2 regions of the Pseudorhodoferax sp. LjRoot39 genome follow, and region 1 is predicted to be linked to the other one. Evidence: riboswitches for the same ligand, from Rfam matches in the RefSeq annotation. Region 1 holds a riboswitch; the other holds the start of a gene.

Region 1 (3,395 bases):
GTTCCTGGCGTGAGGAGGCTTCGACCACGGCCAGCATGCGGGCCTCGTCGGCGGGCGTGATGCCGATGTGGCGGGCGATGAACTCCGAGGGGTTCTCGAGTTCGGACAGGGAGGGCGTGGTCTCGGCCATGGCGCGCAGGATCCGTTGGGTGTCGTTAGCTATTGGCAGCGAAGGCGTTGTAGGCGGTCTCGTCGAGCAGCGCGTCGAGCTGCGAGGCATCCGACAGCTTCACCTTGAAGAACCAGCCGGCCCCCAGCGGATCGCTGTTGGCCAGCGCCGGGTCGGCGCGCAGCGCCTCGTTGACCTCGGTGATCTCGCCGTCGACCGGCATGTAGACGTCGGCCGCTGCCTTGACGGACTCGACGACGCCGGCCACGTCCTTGTGCGCCAGGGTCTTGCCGACTTCGGGCAGGTCGACGAACACCACGTCGCCCAGTGCGTCCTGCGCATGCACGGTGATGCCGACGGTGGCGGTGTCGCCCTCGACCTTGAGCCATTCGTGGTCTTCGGTGTACTTGATCATGGTGTGTCCTCGGGTTGGGGAAATGGGTTCAGCCGCGGTGGTAGCGCGGTGGGGTGAAGGGCATGGTGACGACTTCCATGGGCACGGGCTTGCCGCGCACGATGGCGTTGACCTTGGTGCCGGCGGCGGCAAAGTCGGCGCGCACGTAGGCCATGGCAATGGGCTTGTCCACGCTGGGGGCGAGCAGGCCGCTCGTGACTTCGCCGATGGCCTGGCCGTCGGGAGACTGCAGCGCGGTGTGCTCGCGCACGGGCACGCGTTCCAGTGCGACCAGGCCCACGCGCTTGCGTTCGATGGGGCTGCTGCTGTCCAACTGGGCCAGCACCTTGTCGGCACCGGGAAAACCGCCCGCGCGCGCGCCGCCCGTGCGGCGCACTTTCTGCATGGCCCAGTTCAGGCCCGCCTCGACCGGCGTGGTCGTGGTGTCGATGTCGTTGCCGTACAGGCACAGGCCGGCCTCCAGCCGCAGCGAGTTGCGCGCGCCCAGGCCGATGGGCAGCACCTCGGGCTGGGCCAGGAGCGCGCGGGCCAGCGACTCGGCCCAGGGGCCGGGCACGGAGATCTCGAAGCCGTCCTCGCCCGTGTAGCCGCTGCGCGTGATGTACAGCGCCGCGCCGTTCCAGTCGAAGGCGCCGCCGGTCATGAACACGAGCTTGTCGACGCCGGGCACCACGCGGGCCAGCGCGGAGGCGGCCTTGGGGCCTTGTAGCGCGAGCAGGCCGTGTTCCGGCATCGGCACGACGGCGCAGCGCTGGCCGATGCGGGCCTGGATGTGTGCGGTGTCGGCCAGCTTGCAGGCCCCGTTGACGATCACGAACAGATGCTCGCCGCGGTTCACGAACATCAGGTCGTCGAGGATGCCGCCGTCGTCCGCCAGCAGCAGGCCGTAGCGCTGCTTGTCGATTGCGAGGCCCAGCACGTCGACCGGGATCAGGGTCTCGAATGCAGCGGCCGCATCGGGCCCTTCCAGGCGCAGCTGGCCCATGTGCGAGACGTCGAACAGGCCGGCCGCCGCGCGCACCTGCAGGTGCTCGGCCATCAGGCCCTTGGGGTACTGCACCGGCATGCTGTAGCCGGCGAAGGGGACCATGCGCGCGCCCAGTTCGAGGTGCAGGGCGTGCAGGGGGGTGTGCAGCAGAGATTCGGCGGACATGGCGGGCTTCCTGGAGGCAGAAACACAACATGGCGCTCCCCGAAGGAAATGCGCCATGGGCTGCCTCGCTGTCCGCTTTACCTGAGAGATTCGCCGCTTGCGCGGGTTGCCCCTTCGGTGGACCCGCTCGGGGCGGGCCTCTCTCCAGTGAGGAAGGTCTTCACAAGACCTGGGTCAGTCCTTTTGCCTGAGCGTTCGGACGGGTGTCCTGCGCCGTCGGCGGCCCGTTGTGAGGCGGGCTCTCTCCTGACGGCGCGGATTCTAACCAGCGGACAGCCCTATTTCGCGAACGCCAGGTCGCGCAGCGCCAGCGACAGCTCCGGCACATAGGTGATGACAAGCAGGCAGGCCAGGATCACGAGCACGAACGGGATCAGGTGCCCGATGATGCGGTCCAGCGGAATGCGCGCCACCGTGCAGGCCGCGAACAGGTTCACGCCGAAGGGCGGCGTGATCATGCCCAGCGCGAGGTTGACCACCATGATCAGGCCGAAGTGCACCGGGTCGATGCCGAAGTGCATGGCCACGGGCGCGAGGATGGGCGCCAGCACGATGATGGCGGCGCTGGTCTCGATGAACATGCCGATCACGAACAGCGCCGCGTTCACACCCAGCAGGAACAGCGCGGGCGACTGCAGCACGGCCTCCAGCCAGCGGCCGATGGCGTCGGGCACGCCGGCGCGCGTGATCAGGAAGGCGAACAGCCCCGCGTTGGCGATGATGAACATGATCACGGCCGAGGAGAGTACCGACTTGCGCAGGATGGGGAACAGGTCGCGCAGGCCGATCTCGCGGTAGATCAGCATGCCCACGACCAGCGCGTACAGCACCGCGACGGCCGAGGCCTCGGTGGGTGTGAACACACCGCCGTAGATGCCGCCCAGGATGATGACGGGCATCAGCAGCGCCCAGCCGGCCTGCCAGGTCGCCGGCAAGACGCCGAGGCGGCCGTCGCCGTCGTTCTTGCCCCAGCCCTTCCACTTGCAGTAGAGGTACACGAACAGCATCAGCGCGCCGCTGATCAGGATGCCCGGGCCGAAACCGGCGATGAACAGCTCGCCGATGGACACCTCGGCGCTCACGCCGTACAGGATCAGCGGGATGGACGGCGGGATGATCACGCCCAGCTCGGCGCTGGTGGCCTGCAGCGCGGCCGCGTAGCTCGTGGGATAGCCGTGCTTGATGAGCGCCGGAATCAGGATGGCGCCGATGGCGAAGGTGGTGGCCACGGACGAGCCCGACACGGCCGCGAAGATCATGCAGGTCAGCACGCAGGTCATGGGCAGGCCGCCCTGCACGCCGCCGACCAGGCTCTTGGCGAACTCGACCAGCCGGCGCGAGATGCCGCCGGTCTCCATGAGGTTGCCGGCCAGGATGAAGAACGGGATCGCGGCCAGCGGAAACTTGTTGATGGCGCCGAACATCTCCTTCACGGAGATCAGCATGTTGACGTTGGCCACCTGGATGCCCAGCACCGAAGCCAGGCCGATGGAGACGGCCACCGAGATGGTGAGCGCGAAGCACAGCACCATGGTGGAGATCATGACGGGGGTCATGGCGGTCCTTTCCTGTTGTTCTTGTTATTGGGCGGTGTCGAGCTCGTTGCGCTGCGGGTCGAGCCAGTTGCCGACGATGCCGAAGACGCAGAACAGGCCGCCGACCGGCATCGCCAGGTAGGCCCAGAACATGGACAGGCTCTCCAGCCCGGCCATGGTCTG
Region 2 (3,395 bases), 1.6 Mb from region 1:
GCGGCTGCGAACCGCCTGTACGTGAGCCAGGGCGGCGTGCACGAGATCCTGGCCATCGACCCCGACGCGGGCCAGGTCGTCGGCCGCTTCTCCACGGGTGATTCCAAGGGCAACACGGCGCAGGACTCCAGGCACTTCTTCCTGAACCTGGCGCTGGATGCGCGGGGCCAGCGCCTGTTCAGCGTCGACTCCAACACCGGCCAGCTCTACGTGTTCGACATCGCCAGCGGCAGGCAGCTCGCGACCGTCCCGCTGGGCACGGGCGCGCTGGACGTGGCCTACAACCCGCAGCGCAACGAGATCTATGCCACCAACCGCGGTGTCTCGCGCGAGAAGCCGGACGGCACGGGGGCGCTGACGGTGATCGATGGCGCGAGCTACGCCGTCAAGCGCAGCATCGACCTGCCGGTGCACCCGAACAGCCTGGCCGTCACGCCGGACGGCGACACGCTGTACGTCTCGGTCAAGGCCCCGCGCGAGAAGCACCAGGCCTTCCGCAAGGACGGCCGCGAGAGCCTGGTGCGGATCGATCTGCGCTGAGGCCCGCGCTTCAGGCCGCCGCGGCGGCCAGCGGCGCACCTGCGACGCTTGCCGTGTTGCCATAGGCCGTGGCCACCGTCCCGGCCACCATGTCCGCCGTCACGGCCGACAGCGTCCAGCCCAGGTGCCCGTGGCCGGTGTTGTAGAACACGTTGGCCGAGCGGCCACGCCCCACGCACGGCAGCATGTTGGGCAGCATCGGCCGCAGCCCGGCCCAGGGCGTCACGCGGCGCGTGTCCACGCCCGGGAAGCAGTCGCGCACCCAGTCCACCAGGGGGCGGATGCGGTCGGCGCGGATGTCGCGGTTCTCGCCGTTGAACTCGGCCGTGCCGGCCACGCGGAAGCGGTCCGGGCCCAGCCGACTGGTGACCAGCTTGGTCGCGTCGTCCAGCAGGCTCACGGTGGGCGCGGCAGCGCGGCTGGCTTCGTCGTCCAGGTGCACGGTGATGGAGTAGCCCTTGACCGGGTAGATGTTCACGCGGTCCCCCAGCATGGCGGCGAACTGGCGGCTGGCCACGCCCGCGCAGACCACCACGCCGTCGTGCTGGCGCCGGTGGCGCTGGCCGTCGGGGCCGGTGGCGGTGATGGTCACGCCGCCGGCATCGCTCTGCACCGACTCGACCTGCTGCTCGTACAGGCACTGCACGCCGCGCCGCGCGGCGGCCTGCGCCAGGCCGACGGTGAAGCGGTGGATGTCGCCCGTGCTGTCGCTCTCGGTGTACCAGCCGCCGTAGTAGCTGCCGGCCAGCGTGGGCTCGATGGCGCGCATCTCGCCCGGCGTCACGGCGCGGCGCTGCAGCCCGCCCTGGGCCAGCAGCGTGGACACGCGCCCTGCATGATCGAAGCCGGCCTGGTCGCGGTAGATGTGCAGGATGCCCTCGCGCTTGTGGTCGAAATCGATGCCCTCGTCCGCGGCCCAGCCGAACAGGTGTTCACGCGCGGCGATGGCCAGCCGCGCGGTCTCGATGGTGTTGCGTTCGTAGTGCGGCATCGCGGCGATGAACTCGGCGAACCACGACAGCTTGTGCCAGCTCGGCTTGGGCGAGACCAGCAGCGGCGCGTCGGCGCGCAGCATCCACTTCAGGCCCTTGAGCATGGTGGCCGGCAGGTTCCAGACCTCGGCGTTCGAGGCCGACAGCTGGCCTCCGTTGGCGAACGAGGTTTCCATGGCGGCATAGCGGTGGCGCTCGTACAGCGTCACGGCAAGACCGCGGCGTGCCAGGGCATAGGCGGTGGTGACACCGGTGATGCCGCCGCCGACCACGGCGATATGGGATTGCTTCATGTCAGGTTCCAGAACACGCCAGGGGGTTGGGACCACCGCACGACCGTGCGGCGGACACCCCCTCTGTGCTGGACCTGAGAGATTCACGCAGACGCGACGGTCTGCGCTTGCTCCTTCGGTGCACCCGGTTGGCGTAGCCGCCGGGCGCTCTTCAGAGTTCGGTTCGTGGGGCCGGTCCTTTTGCCTGAGAGATTCCGGGGCGGTTGCTCCTTCGGCGCCGACCGCGGCATGTTGCTGCGGTGCGGACTCTCCCGATCCCACGCCGGTCGGCATCTGGGATGCCGGCCGGGTGTGGCGGACCTTGCGGTGCCGCCAAGGCCGCGATTGTGGCGGGGCGACCCCTGCCTGCCAAGCCCTGCGCCTGGACAGCGGCCGCACTGTGGTTTTTCAGCCGCCTGCAGCACGCCGCAAGGTCTTTGCCGCGGCTGGTCCATTTGCGATTGGCTCGCATCTATAGTGCCGGCGATGATGATTGACGCACCCCTGACCGAAGCCATTGCGCCGCAGGCTCTCGACCTGCTGCTCTCCCGCCGTTCCCCCTGGCCGCTGGTCGAACCCATCCCGAGCGAGGCCGAGCTGCAGCGCGCCTTCGCCGCCGCCATGTGCGCGCCCGACCACGGCGCGCTACGCCCCTGGCGCTTCGTGCTGGTTCGCGGTGCGGCGCGCGAACGCCTGGGCGAGCTGTTCGTGCAGGCCGCGCGCCTGCGCGATCCGGCGGGCGATGCCGAGCGCTTTCGCCGCAAGGCCCTGGTGGCGCCGTTGCTGGTGGCCGTGGTCGCCCATCTGCAGCCGCACCCCAAGGTGCCCGAGATCGAGCAGACCGTGGCCACGGGCGCGGCCACGATGAACCTGCTCAACGCGCTGCACCTGCAGGGCTACGGCTGCTTCTGGGTCTCCGGGCCCAATGCCTACGACCCTACCGTGCACGCCGGTTTGGGACTGGCCCCCAATGAGCGGCTGCTGGGCTTCGTCTACGTGGGCACGCCGCAGAACACTGGCCAGCGTCCCGCCGGGCGGGCGGACCCGGCGCCGCACGTGCGCGAGTGGCGCGGGTAGGCCTCGCGCCGTACCGGGCCGCCGCGGCAAGAGCGGTGTGAAAGGGCGCCGGCATGCTCGGCGCTTGCCTTCATCGACCTGGCCAACGCGCCCGTGATCGGCTGGCTGGCGCGCTGGCCTGGCTCAGCCGGGCTGCACGCGGTTCACCAGCGCACCGCCGCGCTCGAAGGCCGTGATGCTGTCGATGGTGGTCTGCATGATCTGCCCGATCGCCTCCTGCGTGAAGAAGGCCTGGTGCCCGGTCACGATCACGTTGGGGAAGGACACCAGGCGCTGGATCACGTCGTCGGTGATCACGGTGGACGAAAGGTCCTGGAAGAACAGGCTGGCCTCCTGCTCGTAGACGTCGATGGCCAGGCCGCCGAGCTGGCCGGTCTTGAGCGCCGCGATGGCGGCCTCGGTGTCCACGAGGCCGCCGCGGCTGGTGTTCACCAGCAGCGCGCCGCGCTTGGCGCCGGCCAGCGTCTGCGCGTTGACGAGGTGGCGCGTGGCCTCGGTCAGTGGGCAGTGCAGC

Evidence for each region. Region 1 has a riboswitch for glycine ahead of gcvT (glycine cleavage system aminomethyltransferase GcvT). Riboswitches for the same ligand answer to the same signal wherever they lie in the genome.
Region 2: linked by a shared signal. The riboswitch ahead of ACSQ4M_RS26570 (D-amino acid dehydrogenase) and the one ahead of gcvT (glycine cleavage system aminomethyltransferase GcvT) in region 1 are both predicted to bind glycine.

The regions. Positions count from the first base shown of each region.
Region 1 covers NZ_CAXUQL020000001.1:4,149,243-4,152,637, forward strand. Annotated here, with positions in the region: gene gcvP (aminomethyl-transferring glycine dehydrogenase) at 1-130, opposite strand, end outside; gene gcvH (glycine cleavage system protein GcvH) at 156-524, opposite strand; gene gcvT (glycine cleavage system aminomethyltransferase GcvT) at 553-1,677, opposite strand; glycine riboswitch at 1,736-1,835, opposite strand; glycine riboswitch at 1,851-1,928, opposite strand; gene ACSQ4M_RS19300 (TRAP transporter large permease) at 1,956-3,233, opposite strand; gene ACSQ4M_RS19305 (TRAP transporter small permease) at 3,258-3,395, opposite strand, start outside.
Region 2 covers NZ_CAXUQL020000001.1:5,713,187-5,716,581, reverse strand. Annotated here, with positions in the region: gene ACSQ4M_RS26575 (YncE family protein) at 1-540, shown strand, start outside; gene ACSQ4M_RS26570 (D-amino acid dehydrogenase) at 551-1,825, opposite strand; glycine riboswitch at 1,988-2,089, opposite strand; gene ACSQ4M_RS26565 (nitroreductase family protein) at 2,282-2,881, shown strand; gene ACSQ4M_RS26560 (2-hydroxyacid dehydrogenase) at 3,005-3,395, opposite strand, start outside.